One region of the Xanthomonas sp. NCPPB 3442 genome, then DNA from elsewhere that is predicted to be linked to it. Evidence: predicted binding sites of a transcription regulator. Region 1 holds the regulator's gene; the other holds the start of a gene.
What was found. Region 1 encodes HrcA, which represses chaperone genes, less so after heat shock. Its sites were predicted from a motif close to TTNGCACTCNNNNNNNNNGAGTGCNAA; they were not measured.
Positions count from the first base shown of each region.

Region 2: the regulator HrcA is predicted to act here: its motif matches at 2,011-2,037, upstream of rpoH (RNA polymerase sigma factor RpoH).

Region 1 is NZ_CM161514.1:1,950,582-1,959,002, forward strand. Features, by position in the region: gene recN (DNA repair protein RecN) at 1-984, opposite strand, end outside; gene hrcA (heat-inducible transcriptional repressor HrcA) at 1,122-2,153, shown strand; gene grpE (nucleotide exchange factor GrpE) at 2,252-2,770, shown strand; gene dnaK (molecular chaperone DnaK) at 2,912-4,837, shown strand; gene dnaJ (molecular chaperone DnaJ) at 4,998-6,125, shown strand; gene pdxY (pyridoxal kinase) at 6,651-7,547, shown strand; gene AC1POX_RS08525 (prephenate dehydrogenase) at 7,544-8,421, shown strand, end outside.
Region 2 is NZ_CM161514.1:708,361-716,781, forward strand. Features, by position in the region: gene ftsX (permease-like cell division protein FtsX) at 1-276, shown strand, start outside; gene AC1POX_RS03095 (response regulator) at 285-1,127, shown strand; gene ung (uracil-DNA glycosylase) at 1,124-1,849, shown strand; gene rpoH (RNA polymerase sigma factor RpoH) at 2,048-2,923, shown strand; gene AC1POX_RS03110 (trimeric intracellular cation channel family protein) at 3,002-3,616, opposite strand; gene AC1POX_RS03115 (NAD(P)/FAD-dependent oxidoreductase) at 3,667-4,959, opposite strand; gene AC1POX_RS03120 (hypothetical protein) at 5,078-5,602, shown strand; gene AC1POX_RS03125 (NYN domain-containing protein) at 5,599-6,429, shown strand; gene AC1POX_RS03130 (glutathione S-transferase family protein) at 6,426-7,082, shown strand; gene AC1POX_RS03135 (primosomal protein N') at 7,356-8,421, opposite strand, start outside.

The DNA.
Region 1 (8,421 bases):
CAGGTGGTCGCGATGCGCGGACAGTTCGTCCGGCGTGACGCGGTGTTTGCGGGCCAGGTCGTGCAGGCGGCCGAGGCGGCGCTCCATCGCCTCGAACTGGGCCGGGTCGGCCTCCAGGTCGTCGCGCACACGGTCGAGCAGGGCCAGCGCTTCCTCGATCTGGATCACGGCGCTGTCCAGCAGCGCGTCCACTTCGGCCAGCCGCGGTTCGTGTTCGGCCACGCGCGACAAATCGTGGCGGCTGTCCTGCAACAGGCCCAGGGCACTGGCGCCGTCGTCGCCGTTGAGCTGCTGGGCGACGCTGTCGCAGGCACCGATCAGCGCGGTGGCATGGGCCTGGCGGCGGTGATTGACGTCCAGTGCGGCAATCGCGGCCGGGTCCAGGTCCTCGCGCTCCAGTTCGGCCAGTTGGTGTTCCAGAAAGCCGATCCGGTCGGAGACATCGCCCTGCGCGGAGAGCGCATCGCGCTCGTCCAGCAGCGCCTGCCAGCGCTGGCTGGCCTGGCGCACCTGCTCGCGCTGGGCGCTGTTGCGGGCGTAGGCATCGAGCAGGGCGAGCTGGCTGTGCCGGGCCATCAGCGCCTGGTGCTCGTGCTGGCCGTGGATTTCGACCAGTCTCGAGGCCAGTTCCGCCAGTTGCGAGGAAGTGACCGGGCGGCCGTTGATCCACGCGCGCGAGCCGCCGTCGGCGCGGATGATCCGGCGCAGCTGGCATTGCGCCTCGTCGTCGAGTTCGTTGTCGGCCAGCCAGCGCAGCCCGGGATGCTCGGCCGGTAGCTGGAATTCGGCCGACAGTTCGGCGCGCTCGGCGCCATGACGGACCACGCCGCTGTCGGCGCGCAGGCCGGACAGAAAGCCCAGCGCGTCCACCATCAGCGACTTGCCGGCGCCGGTTTCGCCCGATACCACGGTCATTCCCGGCCCGAATTCCAGTTCGGTGGCACGGACAACGGCGAAATCCTTGATCGAGAGGTGTCTGAGCATGAGGTCGAGTGTGAACGCTTTGGGGAAGCTTAGGGTGGCAGGGGCAGACGGGGAATCGGACGCTTGCCATCCCCGGGGCCAGACATTATCTATGCGCTGTCTCACCGGATGATCCCATGCGCGCGTCCCAGTCCCCAATGCTCGACCCTCGCGCCCGCCAGTTGCTGCGCACCCTGATTGCGCGCTACATCCGCGACGGCGAGCCGGTGGGCTCCAAGACGCTGGCCCAGCATGCGGGGCTGGACGTCAGCCCGGCCACCATCCGCAATATCCTGGCCGACCTGGAAGACGTCGGCCTGCTCAGCTCCCCGCATACCTCGGCCGGACGCGTGCCCACTGCGCATGGCTACCGGGTGTTCGTCGACAGCCTGGTGCAGATGCAGCCGCCTGGCGAAGAGGAAGTCCGCCGCCTGCGCGCGGAGCTGGCCAGCGGCAACGGCACGCAATCGTTGCTGGGCAGCGCCTCGCAGATGCTGTCGGCGATGAGCCACTTCGTCGGCGTGGTCAGCGCGCCGCGCCGCGAGCAGTTCGCGTTCCGGCATATCGACTTCGTGGCGCTGGATGCGCGCCGCGTGCTGGCGATCCTGGTGTTTGCCGACAACGAGGTGCAGAACCGCGTGATCGAGCCGCGCCGCGCTTACGAGCCGGCCGAGCTGGAACGGGTGGCCAATTACCTCAATGCGCAGTTTGCCGGGCGCGCGCTGGCCGACATCCGCGCCTGCCTGCTGCGCGAGCTGCGCATGGCCAAGAGCGAGATGGAACAACTGCTGGCGCACAGCGTGGACCTGGCCAGCGAGGCTCTGGTACCGGCCGATGCCGAGGACATGGTGATGGCCGGGCAGACCCGGCTGATGGGCGTGCAGGACCTGTCGGATCTGGATCGCCTGCGCGAACTGTTCGAGGCCTTCGCCAGCAAGCGCGAGATCCTGCAGCTGCTCGAGCGCACCATCCAGGCGCCGGGCGTGCGCATCTTCATCGGCGAGGAAACCGGCATGGTGTCGCTGGAAGACGTCTCGCTGGTCACTGCACCTTACGCCGCCAATGGCCAGGTGCTGGGCGTGCTGGGGGTGATCGGGCCCAAACGCATGGCCTACGACCGGCTGATTCCGCTGGTGCAGACCGCCGCCGACGTGCTGGGCGCGGCCATGGAGTCGCCCGGTACGCGATAACCGGCATCGATCGGCGCGATGCTTTGCTTGAAACGCGCGCGGGCGCCCATATACGGGGTGACGTTGGGGCGGGCGTTCCGCTTGCCCGGGAACTGCATATGAACCAAGACCACCCCGAATTCGACTCCGAAGACCTGTCCCAGAACCCGCCCGAGACCGATCCGCTCAAGGCCGAGATCGAATCGCTGCGCAGCGAGATCGCCCTGGTCAAGGCCGATGCCCTGCGCGAGCGCGCCGACCTGGAAAACCAGCGCAAGCGTATCGCCCGCGACGTGGAAAACGCGCGCAAGTTCGCCAACGAGAAGCTGCTCGGCGAGCTGCTGCCGGTGTTCGACAGCCTGGACGCGGGACTCACCGCCGCCGGCACCGAGCCCAGCCCGCTGCGCGATGGCCTGGACATGACCTACAAGCAATTGCTCAAGGTGGCCGCCGACAACGGCCTGACCCTGCTCGATCCGGTCGGCCAGCCGTTCAACCCGGACCAGCACCAGGCGATCAGCCAGGGCGAGGCCGAGGGCGTTGCGCCGGGTCACGTCGTGCAGGTGTTCCAGAAGGGCTACCTGCTCAACGATCGCCTGCTGCGCCCGGCCCTGGTGGTCGTGGCCAAGCACGACTGAACCGCAGCGCCGGCTGAACTGCCAGGCGCAGGCACGAAACACAGATGTGCGCCGGTGGCTTGAACACCTGCGCACCACCCCCACATCTCAGCCAGACCCGGCGTCGCCGGACACAGCTACAGAATCATCAGGAGCGTATCCATGGGCAAGATCATTGGTATTGACCTCGGCACCACGAACTCGTGCGTGTCGATCATGGACGGCGGCAAGGCCCGCGTCATCGAAAACTCCGAGGGCGATCGCACCACGCCTTCGATCGTCGCCTACACCAAGGACGGCGAAGTGCTGGTCGGCGCCTCGGCCAAGCGCCAGGCCGTGACCAACCCGAAGAACACCTTCTACGCGGTGAAGCGCCTGATCGGCCGCAAGTTCACCGATGGCGAAGTGCAGAAGGACATCTCGCACGTGCCGTACGGCATCCTGGCGCACGACAACGGCGATGCCTGGGTGCAGACCAGCGATGCCAAGCGCATGGCGCCGCAGGAAATCTCCGCGCGCGTGCTGGAAAAGATGAAGAAGACCGCCGAAGACTTCCTCGGCGAGAAGGTCACCGAAGCGGTGATCACCGTGCCGGCGTACTTCAACGACAGCCAGCGCCAGGCCACCAAGGATGCCGGTCGCATCGCCGGTCTGGACGTCAAGCGCATCATCAACGAGCCGACCGCCGCAGCCCTGGCCTATGGCCTGGACAAGAACGGCGGCGACCGCAAGATTGCCGTGTACGACCTGGGCGGCGGTACCTTCGACGTGTCGATCATCGAGATCGCCGAAGTCGATGGCGAAAAGCAGTTCGAAGTGCTGGCCACCAACGGCGACACCTTCCTGGGCGGCGAAGACTTCGACAACCGCGTCATCGAGTACCTGGTCGACGAATTCAACAAGGACCAGGGCATCGACCTGCGTAAGGATCCGCTGGCGCTGCAGCGCCTGAAAGACGCCGCAGAGCGCGCCAAGATCGAGCTGTCGTCCAGCCAGCAGACCGAAGTGAACCTGCCGTACGTCACCGCCGATGCGTCGGGCCCGAAGCACCTCAACATCAAGTTGACCCGTGCCAAGCTCGAAGCGCTGGTGGAAGACTTGGTCAAGAAGTCGATCGAGCCGTGCCGCACCGCGTTGAACGACGCTGGCCTGCGCGCCAGCGACATCAACGAAGTGATCCTGGTCGGCGGCCAGACCCGCATGCCGAAGGTGCAGCAGGCGGTTGCCGATTTCTTCGGCAAGGAACCGCGCAAGGACGTCAACCCGGACGAGGCGGTGGCCGTGGGTGCGGCGATCCAGGGCGGCGTGCTGGCCGGCGACGTCAAGGACGTGCTGCTGCTGGACGTGACCCCGCTGTCGCTGGGTATCGAGACCATGGGCGGCGTGTTCACCAAGATCATCGAAAAGAACACCACCATTCCGACCAAGGCCTCGCAGACCTTCTCCACCGCCGAAGACAACCAGTCGGCCGTGACCGTGCATGTGTTGCAGGGTGAGCGCGAGCAGGCCCGCTTCAACAAGTCGCTGGCCAAGTTCGACCTGTCCGGCATCGAGCCGGCGCCGCGCGGCATGCCGCAGGTAGAAGTGTCCTTCGACATCGACGCCAACGGCATCCTGCACGTGTCGGCCAAGGACAAGAAGACCAACAAGGAACAGAAGGTCGAGATTAAGGCCGGTTCGGGTCTGTCGGACGAAGAGATCCAGCGCATGGTCGCCGACGCGGAAGCCAACCGCGAAGAAGACAAGAAGTTCCAGGAGCTGGTGCAGGCCCGCAACCAGGCCGATGGTCTGATCCACGCCACCCGTACCGCGATCACCGAGCATGGCAGCAAGGTCGGTGGCGATGTGATCGGCAAGGTGGAAGCGGCGCTGTCGGATCTGGAAACCGCCATGAAGGGCGACGACAAGGCGCAGATCGAAGCACGCACCAAGACGCTGGAAGAAGCCGGCCAGTCGTTGTACGCAGCAGCTGCGGCGGCAGAGCAGGGCGGTAACGCCGATGCGGCCAGCGGCAACGCACAGGCCTCCAAGGCCGCCGACGACGTGGTGGACGCCGAGTTCACCGAGGTCAAGGACGACAAGAAGTAAGCCGTGATTTGGGAGTCGGGAGTGGGGATTGGCAAGCGCTAAAGCTTGCCGATTCCCGTCCCGATATCCTTAACGCGTCGCGTCGCCAGGGCGGACCAGCACACGCTGTCCGCTTTTGCGTTTCAACGAATCTCAAATCACGAATCCCGAATCCCGGCTTATGAGCAAACGCGATTACTACGAAGTGCTGGGCGTTGCCCGTGGCGCCAGCGACGAGGAGCTGAAGAAGGCGTACCGGCGCTGTGCGATGAAGCACCACCCGGACCGCAATCCTGGCGACGCGGCTGCCGAAGCGGCGTTCAAGGAATGCAAGGAAGCCTACGAGGTGCTGTCCGATGGCAATAAGCGGCGCGCCTACGACGCGCACGGCCATGCGGCCTTCGAGCACGGCATGGGCGGTGGCGGTGGGCCGGGTGGCCCGGACATGGGAGATATCTTTGGCGATATCTTCGGCAATATTTTCGGCGGTGGCGCCGCCGGTCCGCGCGCTGCGCGACGTGGTGCCGACGTGGGTTACGTACTGGAACTGGATCTGGAAGAAGCCGTCGCCGGGATCGAGCGCCGCATCGAGATTCCGACGCTGGTCGAATGCGCGCCCTGCCACGGCAGCGGTTCGGAAGACGGCAAGGTCGAGACCTGCGGCACCTGCCATGGGCGCGGCCAGGTGCGCATCCAGCGCGGCATTTTCGCCATGCAGCAGAGCTGCCCGCATTGCGACGGGCGCGGCACGCTGATCCAGAACCCCTGCAAGACCTGCCACGGTGCCGGTCGCGTGGAAGAAGACAAGGTGCTGTCGATCAAGGTGCCCGCCGGCGTGGATACCGGCGACCGGATTCGTCTTGCAGGCGAAGGCGAGGCCGGCCCGGCCGGCACGCCGCCGGGCGATCTGTATGTGGAAGTGCGGGTGCGCGAGCATGCGATCTTCCAGCGCGACGGCGACGATCTGCATTGCGAGGTGCCGATCCGCATTTCGCAGGCCGCGCTCGGCGATACCGTGCGCGTGGCGACCCTAGGCGGCGAAGCGGAGATCCGCATCCCGGCCGAGACCCAGACCGGCAAGTTGTTCCGTCTGCGCGGCAAGGGCGTGCGTTCGGTGCGCAGCCGTAGCGAAGGCGATCTGTATTGCCGCGTGGTGGTGGAGACCCCGGTCAATCTCACCGCCGACCAGCGCGAACTGCTGCAGCAGTTCGAAGCGACGTTCACCGGCGAGGATGCACGCAAGCATTCGCCCAAGTCGGCCACCTTCATCGACGGCGTCAAGGGGTTTTGGGATCGGATGACGTCCTGACCCAGGCGGCGTGATGTCACGATGGCCCGGCGTGCGGCTTGCTGCGCGTCGGGCTCTTTTTTTGGGTTGTCCCGAAGGCTGCCCGCGATGCGGCCGACGCGTTGAAGTTGCGGACGCAACGCGATGTCAGCGTGAGAATTGCCGGGGCAGCTGCGCGCGTTTCAGTAGCGCCACTGCGAGATCTCCAGCGACATCTCCGCACATCGCACGTGTGTGTTTGACGCGTCGTCATTGCCTTCAGACGCAGCACGCTGTCGCCCGCAACGCGAGGCAACGCCAGTCCTTGATCGTGCAGTTCGGCCATTGGCCTGCAGCATCGGTCGAGCGTCTTTTGGCGTCTCACCTTGCTCAACGAGCGTACTGCCACTCACGCTGCGCCGGCGGGCTTGGGCATCTGGCCGTGATGTGTTCAAGACCAGGGGCGTGCTGTTCAGCAGCGCCCACTGCCGGTGGTGCCGTTCCTCCACGACATCCTGGCAAGGTTACGCGGATAATCGGTGCCATCTCTCCAGCATGGTCGCCCGCATGAGCGATGCAACCGACAGCCACCTCGTCCATGGTCGCCGCCAGCGTCCGGACGGCCCTTCGCCGATCGACGTGATTTCGGTGCAATCGCAATTGGTCTATGGCCATGCCGGCAACAGCGCTGCGGTGCCGCCGCTGCGCGCGCTGGGACTGCGTGTGGCCGAAGTACCCACCACGTTGCTGAGCAACGCGCCGTTTTACGCGACCCTGCGCGGGCGCATCCTGCCAGCCGACTGGCTGGCGGATTTGTTGCTGGGCGCCACCGAACGTGGCTTGCCGCAGCGTGCACGCATGCTGGTGTCCGGCTATTTCGGCAGCCTGGCCAACGGCGAAGCCTTCGCCGACTGGCTGGAGCAGACCTTGCCGCAGGCCCCGCAGCTGCGTTATTGCCTGGACCCGGTGATTGGCGACACGCACACCGGCCCATATGTGGAACCCGGGCTGGAGCGCGTGTTCGCCGAGCGTCTGCTGCCGCACGCCTGGCTGGTGACGCCCAACGCGTTCGAGTTGGGGCGGTTGACCGGTTTGCCGAGCCTGCAGCAGGACGAGGCCATCGCCGCCGCGCGCGAGTTGCTGGCGCGTGGGCCGCAATGGGTACTTGCACACAGCGTGGCCGGTGCCGCAGGTGAGCTGGTGACCTTGGCAGTCAGCGATGCGGCGGTGTATCGCTGGGCCAGCCCGCACCTGCCGGTCGATGTGGCAGGCACCGGCGATGTGCTGATTGGCTTTCTGTTGCGCGATGTGCCGTTCGAGCAGGCGGTGGGACACGCGCTCAGCGGCGTGCATGGCGCGCTGGAAGCGACGCTGGCCGCAGGTTTCGAGGAGTTCGACGTGCTGGCCGCGGCGCCGGCCGCACTTGCTGGGACGCCGCGATTTGCCGTCGAGCGATTGGCATGATCGCGCAGCCGGTGGTCGGCATCGTCGGCATCGCCGGCGCGTACGGGCGCTGGCTGGCGCAGTTCCTGCGCACGCGCATGCAGCTGGACGTGATCGGGTTCGATCCGGCCGACAGCGGCAGCATGGACGAAGCCACACTGGCGCAGCGTGCTGACGTACTGATTTTCGCCGCGCCGATTCGCCATACCGCCGCATTGATCGAGCGGTATGTGGCACTCGCCGGCGCACGCGCTGCCGCGCAGCTGTGGCTGGATGTCACCTCGATCAAACAGGCACCGGTCGCGGCAATGCTGACCTCGCAGGCGGACGTGGTCGGCCTGCATCCGATGACCGCACCGCCAAAATCGCCGACCTTGAAAGGGCGCGTGATGGTGGTCTGCGAAGGGCGGCTGCAGCGCTGGTCGGCGTGGGTGCAGAACTTGTGCAGCGCGCTGCAGGCCGAATGCGTGTATGCAACGCCGGAGCACCATGACCGCGTGATGGCGCTGGTGCAGGCGATGGTACACGCCACTCACCTGGCGCAGGCCGGCACCCTGCGCGACTACGCACCGCTGCTGGGCGAGCTGCGCGCACTGATGCCGTACCGCTCGGCATCGTTCGAACTGGATACCGCGGTGATCGCGCGCATTCTCTCGCTGAACCCCTCGATCTACGAAGACATCCAGTTCGGCAACCCGTATGTGGGCGAGATGCTCGACCGGTTGCTGCAGCAGCTGCAGCAACTGCGTGCCTTGGTGGCGCGGGGCGACGATGCTGCGCGTGCGCAGTTCCGCACCCAGTTCCTGCACGACAACGCGCAAGCCTTGCAGCACGACGCGCTTGCGGCAGGCAATTACACCTACGAGCGCGTGGGCTACCTGCTGGCCGATCTCAC
Region 2 (8,421 bases), 1.2 Mb from region 1:
AGCGATGGCTTCATCCGCCGCCCGTTTTTGTATCTGGGCGCGTGGTACGGACTCGGCGCCGGCGCTGTCGCGCTCGCTCTGATCGCCGCCTCGGGCCTGGCATTGCGTGCGCCGTTGGCGACATTGGCCGACAGTTACGGCAGTTCTTTTACCCTGCACGGGCTGGATCTGTTGCATTCTGCGATGGTGCTGGTCGGCACCTTAGTCCTGGGTTGGTTGGGTGCCTGGCTGGTGACCGGCCATTTCCTTCGCCAGACCCGTCCTACCGAGACCTGAGGCCTGCCATGCATCCACCAGATCTCAAACACCTGATCAGCGACGCACCGCGCGTGATGGTGGTCGATGGTTCCAAGTTGGTGCGCAAGCTGATTGCCGACGTGCTCAAGCGCGACCTGCCCAATGTGCAGGTGATCGGCTGTTCCAACATTGCCGAAGCGCGGCAGGCGCTGGAAGCCGGCGCCGTGGATCTGGTCACCACCTCGCTGTCGCTGCCCGATGGCGACGGCCTGACCCTGGCGCGCAGCGTGCGCGAAACCGCCGGGCAGGCCTATGTACCGGTAATCGTGGTCTCCGGCGATGCGCAGCAGCATCTGGTGGAGCGCCGATTCACCGAGTACGTCACCGATTATTTCGACAAGGCGCTGGGCCATGAAGCCCTGGCGACCTTCATCCGCGGCTACGTGCAGCCCGAGCCGGTGGTGGGGGCGACCGTGCTCTACATCGAAGACAGCCGCGTGGTGGCCGAGGCGACCAAGCGCATGCTCGAACGGCAGAGCCTGAAAGTGGTGCACGTGCTCACCGCCGAAGATGCCTTTGCGCTGCTCACCGCCGAATCGCTGGGCCGCACCGAACGCCGCATCGACGTGGTGCTGACCGACGTGACCCTGAAAGGCGAGCTCAACGGCCGCGACGTGGTCGAGCGTATCCGCATCGATTTCGCCTACGGCAAGCGCCGCCTGCCGGTGCTGGTGATGACCGGCGACACCAACCCGCGCAATCAATCCGACTTGCTGCGCGCCGGTGCCAACGATCTGGTGCAGAAACCGATCGAAGAGCGCCTGCTGGTGACCAAGGTGTTGTTCCAGCTGCGCCTGGCACGCCTGGAGGATCAGGCTGTCACGCTATGACTGAAGGGGAGGGACGCATCCAGCTGGAACCGTCGTGGAAGGCAAGAGTGGGCGACTGGCTGCTGCGCCCGCAGATGCAGGAGCTGTCGGCATTCCTGCGCCAGCGCAAGGCGGCCGGAGCACGGGTGTTTCCGCCCGGCCCGCAGATCTTCGCCGCCTTCGACGCCACCCCGTTCGAGCAGGTCAAGGTAGTGATCCTGGGCCAGGACCCGTATCACGGCGAAGGTCAGGCGCATGGGCTGTGCTTCTCGGTATTGCCCGGCGTGCCGGTGCCGCCGTCGCTGCTCAACATCTACAAAGAGATCCAGGACGACCTGGGGATCGCGCGGCCGGATCACGGCTACCTGATGCCCTGGGCGCGCCAGGGCGTGCTGCTGCTCAATGCCGTGCTGACGGTGGAGCAGGGACGCGCCGGCGCCCACCAGAACAAGGGCTGGGAAGGCTTCACCGATCATGTGGTGGACACCCTCAACCGCGAGCGCGAAGGGCTGGTGTTCCTGCTGTGGGGCAGCTATGCACAGTCCAAGGGCAAGGTCATCGACCCGGCACGCCATCGGGTCTTGAAGGCGCCGCATCCTTCGCCGCTGTCGGCGCACCGCGGCTTCCTGGGCTGCCGGCATTTTTCCAAGACCAACGACCATTTGCGGCGGCGTGGTCTGAGCCCGATCGACTGGTCGCTGCCACCGCGCAGCGCGCTGGACACCACCTCCACCGGCGCCTGAACGACGCTGGCGGCATCTCGTTGCGCAACCAATTTGTCACGGTTTGCACAGGGGCTTGGTGATACCGTAAGCCTCGAATTTGGGGTGCCGGGCTGTAGAACACCGGTGATGCCAAACACCCGAACGTTCTATAAATGGAATGCTGGGAACTCTTTCTGTACCCGGCAGTCCAATAGTTCGACTGCTAAGATGGTGCCTATGAATCAGACTACCTCGACTGCCCTTGTGGCAAACAATCTCCCGATTCCCAGTGCGCTCGGTTCGCTGGACGCCTACATCGGTGCCGTGCACCAGATCCCGGTGCTGTCGGTCGATGAGGAGCAGGATCTGGCCCGTCGCTTCCGCGACGAGCTGGACCTGGACGCCGCGCGCGAACTGGTCCATTCCCACCTGCGCTTCGTGGTGCACGTGGCCCGCGGCTACAACGGCTACGGCCTGCCGCTGGGCGACCTGATCCAGGAAGGCAATATCGGCCTGATGAAGGCGGTCAAGCGCTTCGACCCAGACATGGGCGTGCGCCTGGTCAGCTTCGCGGTGCACTGGATCCGTGCCGAGATGCACGAGTTCATCCTGAAGAACTGGCGCATCGTCAAGGTCGCCACCACCAAGGCGCAGCGCAAGCTGTTCTTCAACCTGCGCAAGTCCAAGACCCGTCTGGGTTGGCTCAATGCGTCGGAAGTGACTGCGGTTGCCAAGGACCTGAACGTCTCCGAGCGTGAAGTGATGGAGATGGAGTCGCGCCTGTCCGGTCGCGATATCGGTTTCGACGCGTCGTCGGACGAAGACGACGATCACGGCCCGCCGTCGCCGGTGAGCTATCTGGTCGCCAATGAAGAAGACCCGTCGCAGGCGTACGAGCGCCACGACAGCGAAGACAACCAGCTGCAGCTGCTGCGCGAAGGCATGGCTGGACTGGACGCGCGTTCGCGCGACATCGTCAAGCGCCGTTGGCTGGATTCCGATTCGAAAGTGACGCTGCAGGAACTGGCAGACGAATACGGCGTGTCGGCCGAGCGTATCCGCCAGATCGAAGCCAATGCGCTGAAGAAGATGAAGGCGCTGTTCGTCGCCTGACCCTGTCGGTCTTGCGCGAGTGGTTGTACAGACGGCCCGGTTTTCCGGGCCGTTTGCATATGTGGTGTTACGCGATTGCTACTCCGGCGTGCGCGCCACCGGCAGATGCCAGCCGTAGCGGATGGCCATGAAGCGCAGGCCGAAACACACGCCGCCGCCGGTCGCCAACGACCAGGCCTGCGGCACATCCAGGACGTGCCCGATCGCGACCAGCCCGCCACCGGCAAGCGCTGCTACCGCATACAGTTCGGCCTGCAGCACCACCGGCGTGCGCGCCACCAGCAGATCGCGCGCGATGCCTCCGCCGATGCCGCTGAGCATGCCCAGCAGCGTCGCGCTGAGTGGGCTGAGGTGATAGTCCAGCGCCTTGCTGGTGCCGTAGACCGCAAACAGCGCCAATCCGGCCGCATCGAAGAGTTGCACCGGGTTGCGCAGCCGCTCCACCGCTGCATGCCAATAGAACCCGGCCACGCCGGCCAGGCAGGCCACCAGCAGATACTGCGGCTGCACCAGCGCGGCCGGCGGGGTGGCGCCGATCAGCACATCGCGCACGATGCCGCCGGACACCGCTGCCGCGCAGGAGAGCACCAGCACGCCGAACAGGTCCAGGCGGTTGCGCACCGCCAAGGTCGCGCCGCTCAGGGCGAACACGAAGGTGCCGAGCAGATCCAGCAGGAACAGGACAGTTGCCACGATCGGGTCGTCGAATCAGGCCGCACAGCATCGCACGGCCTGGGCCGCTATCACCCGTCCTTGCTGCTGGGCGGCGGGTCGTCGGCGGCGCCGCCGAAGATGATGCGTGCGGCGCGCTGGTAGCTCCAGTACGCCATCGCCCAGTTCACCAGCACCACGAACCGGTTGCGGAAGCCGATCAGAAAGTACACGTGCGCAGCCAGCCAGAACCACCAGGCGACGATGCCGGACAACTTGAGCTTGCCCACATGCACGATGGCGGCCATGCGGCCGATCGTGGCCAGGTTGCCGTAGTCCTGGTAGCGAAACGCCGGGGCGGTCTGGCCGCGCTGCCGCGCCCGGATCGCCTTGGCGATGTGCTTGCCCATCTGCTTGGCGGCCGGCGCCACGCCCGGCACCGGGCGGCCGTCCTGCTGCACCGAGGCCAGATCGCCGCCGACGAAGATGTCCGGGTGGCCCGGTACGCTGAGGTCGGCCTCGACCAGCACGCGGCCGGCGCGATCCAGCGGCACGCCCAGCGTACGCGCCAGCGGCGAGGCGGCCACGCCGGCGGCCCAGACCACGGTGCGTGCCGGCACGAAGGTGTCGCCGAGCTGGTAGCCCAGCGCATCGATCTGCGTGACCGGAGTCCCGGTGTGCACCTCCACGCCCAGACGTTCCAGCTGCTTGCGCGCCTTGGCGGTGAGATCTTCCGGAAACGAGGGCAGCACGCGCGGACCGGCTTCGACCAGGCGCACGCGCGCCTGCCGCGGGTCGATGTGGCGGAACTCGTTCTTGAGCGTGTGGCGGGCGATTTCGGCCAGGGTGCCGGCCAGTTCGACGCCGGTGGGCCCGCCGCCGACCACGGCAAAGCTCAGCCAGGCGGCGCGTGCGGCAGGGTCGGATTCGGCTTCTGCGCGCTCGAAGGCCAGCAGCAGCTTGCGCCGCAGCACCAGCGCGTCGTACAGCGTTTTCAGGCCGGGGGCGTGTTCGGCCCATTGGTCGTTACCGAAATAGGCATGGGTGGCGCCGGTGGCCAGCAGCAGCATGTCGTAGCCGAGCGTGCTGCCATCGGCCAATACCACCTCGCGGCGGTCTGGTGCGATATCGGTGACATCGCCGAGCAGTACTTCGACATTGCGTTGCTCGCGCAGGATGTGCCGGAGCGGCGCGGCGATGTCCGGTGCCGACAGGCCGGCGGTGGCCACCTGGTACAGCAGCGGCTGGAACAGGTGGTGGTTCTGGCGGTCGACCAGGGTGATGCGGATGCCGGGGTCGTCGAGCGCGCGGGTCGCCCATAAGCCGGCGAATCCGCCGCCGACCACAACCAGATGCAGCGGAGCTTGGGAGGGGGGAGAGGTCATCGTGAGGTCCGATGGAGTGCGACGCGGGCCCATCAGGATGCCGCATCGGCAATGAACATGCCGCGTGAGCGCGGCCCGCCTGCGGCATCATGTCGCATCTCCCGCTTCCGGCCAGCCCATGTCCTCGCTCCCGCCGCCGTTGCCGCCGTTGTCGTCTGTGCAACCCGCTGCACCGTCGCCGGCAGCTGTCGCCCCAAAGTCGCTCAGTAGTGTGGCGATCGGGCTGATTGGCGTGGCGACGTGCGTGGTGCTGATGGCGATGCTGGTGTTTGGCGCGCTCATCTGGCTGATGTCGACCGGTTGGTCGTTGTTTGCCGATCAGGCGCGCAGTGCGCTACAGGCCGATGCTGTGGTGCAGGAACATATCGGGCAGATCCGCGACATGCGGGTGGATCTGTATCGCACCAGTCTGGCACCGGGGAGCGACGAGTTCGTGTTCGATGTGCAAGGCGATCGCGGCACCGGGCGCGTGCACGCCACCTGGGTCAGCGACGGTGCCGAACGCGAGATCCTGAGTACGGGCGTGCTCACGCTGCGCGATGGTACCGAGTACACATTGCCGGCCGAGACCGACGTGGAGGAGAGTGAGATGGACACCGACACCGACTTCAAGACCGAATCTGCGAACTCCCTGGAGCAATGAGCATGATCGACAACCCCGACAAACGCATCGCGCTGCTGATCGATGCGGACAATGCGCCGGCCGGCAAGATCGACGTGGTGCTGGCCGAAGTGGCGCGCTACGGCGTGGCCAACGTGCGCCGCGCCTACGGCAACTGGAAGAGCCCGCACTTGAAAGGTTGGGAGGCGGCATTGCACGACTACGCGATCCGGCCGATCCAGCAATTTGCCTACAGTTCCGGCAAGAACGCCTCGGACATGGCGATGGTGATCGATGCGATGGACCTGTTGTACGCGCGCAATCTGGATGGATTTGCGATCGTCTCCAGCGATGCCGACTTCACGCCGCTGGTGATGCGGCTGCTGACCGACGGCATGAAGGTCTATGGCTTCGGCGAGAAGAAGACACCGGCGCCATTCGTCAATGCGTGCTCCAAGTTCACCTATGTCGAGGCGCTCGGGCAACAGGCTGCAGCGGCCAGCGAAACGGCTGCCGGTCGCAAGGACGCCACCGCATTACGCAGCGATACGCGTCTGGTCCAAATGCTACGCAATGCGATCGTCAGCGCCTGCGAAGACGATGGTTGGGCGCTGCTGAGTGCGGTCGGCAAGCAGGTGGCCAACCAGGCCTCGTTCGATCCACGCAACTATGGCTATCGCAAACTCAGCGATCTGGTACGCGCGATCGGCTTGTTCGAGATCAGGCAGGACGAACAGGCGTTGTGGGTGCGCGACGCGCCCAAGGGTGGGGGCAGCGGCGCGAAAACCGCAGTGCCTGCCGCAGCGGCGCCGTCACCGGCCAACAAGCGCGCGGCGCGCGCACCCGCCAAGCCTGCTCCGGGGAAATGACGATGACGCATGCAGCCAGCGACCACGCACCGCCGACGATCACGCTGTGGGGGCGGCGCAATTCCAGCAATGTACGCAAGGTGCTGTGGTGCGCCGAAGAAGCCGGCGTGGCCTACGCCTCGATCGAAGTGGGCGGCGCGTTCGGGGGCAACACCACGCCGGAATATCGCGCGCTGAACCCGAACGGGCTGGTGCCGACACTGCAGGATGGCGCGCTGGTGCTGTGGGAATCCAACGCGATCGTGCGCTATCTGGCCGCGCAATATGCGCCGGCGTTGTATCCGCATGCGCCGGCCGAGCGCGCGCTGGGCGACCGCTGGATGGATTGGACCACTTCCACTTTCGCTGGAGTGTTTCGCGACCTGTTCTGGGGCGTTTTGCGCACGCCCGAGGCCGAGCGCGATCACGCACGCATCGCTGCGGCGTTGACCCACTCGGGTGAGTTGCTGGCACGTGCCGATGCGGCATTGGCGCAACAGCCGTACCTGTCCGGCGAGCAGTTCGCGATGGGCGATATTCCGCTGGGCAGCTTCATCTACGCGTGGTTCGAAATGCCGATCGAGCGACCGGAATTGCCGCATCTGCAGGCGTGGTATGCGCGCCTGCGTGCGCGGCCGGCGTACCGGCGCGCGGTAATGACCGCGCTGACCTGAGTGTCGCGCCGACGCTGAGTCAATGCGATTCATGACAGGCACCGCCTGAGCTGCCGACCCGGCACGTTGCTGCAAGCAAGTGGGCCTTGTACATCACGCAGACAGGTAGCCTGCAGTGCTGTAGGAGCGCACCCGGGCGCGAGGGCATTCCCGTCATGCCGCATCGCGCCCGGGTGCGCTCCTACCAAGGATCACGCCACGTGCGCTCAATGACCTGGGCACAGCGCGCAAGACGTGGGTCTGGCTTCTGCTCCATGGTCGATACGCCGTGCGCTAATACAAGTCGATCGGGTCCACATCCAGCGACCAGCGCACACGGCGGGCTTGCGGTAGCGCATAGATGGCCGGCAGTTGGGTGTCGAGCAGGCGATGCAATGCCGCGCGTTGTTGCGCCGACAACAGCAGCTGCGTGCGCTGGAAACCGGCGCGGCGCGGCATCGGTGCCGGCATCGGGCCGTAGCATTCCACTGCGGCAAACGCCGGCGATTGCGTGCCGGGGTCGGCGCTGGTCAAACCGCGCACCGCCAGCAGGAATTGATTGGCTGCGGCCACATCCTTGGCTTCGGCACGGAACAAGGCCAGGTGCGCGAAGGGAGGGAATCCGGCCGCTTCGCGCTGCTGCAGTTCGGCGTCGGCGAAGGCGTGGTAGCCGCCATTGACCAGGGTCTGCAGCAACGGGTGTTCGGGGTGATGGGTCTGCAACCAGACTTCGCCCGGCCGGTCGGCACGCCCGGCGCGTCCGGCCACCTGGATCAACTGCTGGGCCAGTTTTTCGGCGGCGCGGAAGTCGGCCGAGAACAGGCCTTCGTCGATGCCGACCACCACCACCATGGTCAGCCGTGGCAGGTCGTGGCCCTTGGCCAGGATTTGCGTGCCCACCAGGATGCCGGCCTCGCTGCCCAGGCGCGCCAGCTGGGTCTCCAGTGCGTCGCGACGCTGGGTGGTGCTGCGGTCGATGCGCACCACCGGGACGTCCGGAAACGCCTCGGTCAGGCGTTCTTCCAGTCGCTCGGTGCCGATGCCCTGCGGCTGCAGCGCGAGGCTGGCGCAGGCCGGGCAGGCCAGCGGTGCAGGTTGGCGCGCGCCGCAATGGTGGCACTGCAGACGGCGGCCGCCGGCATGCACGGTCATCGGGGTCTGGTGCAGCGGCGTGCTGCAGCGCTGGCAGGCCGCGGTCCAGCCGCAGTCGTGGCACAGCAGCACCGGTGCATAGCCGCGGCGGTTCTTGAACACCAGGACCTGTTCGCCGCGCGCCAGGGTGGCGCCGATACCGGCCAGCACCTCGGGCGACAGGCCGTCCTTGAGCGGGCGCTTGCGCACGTCGAGCACGCGTACGCGC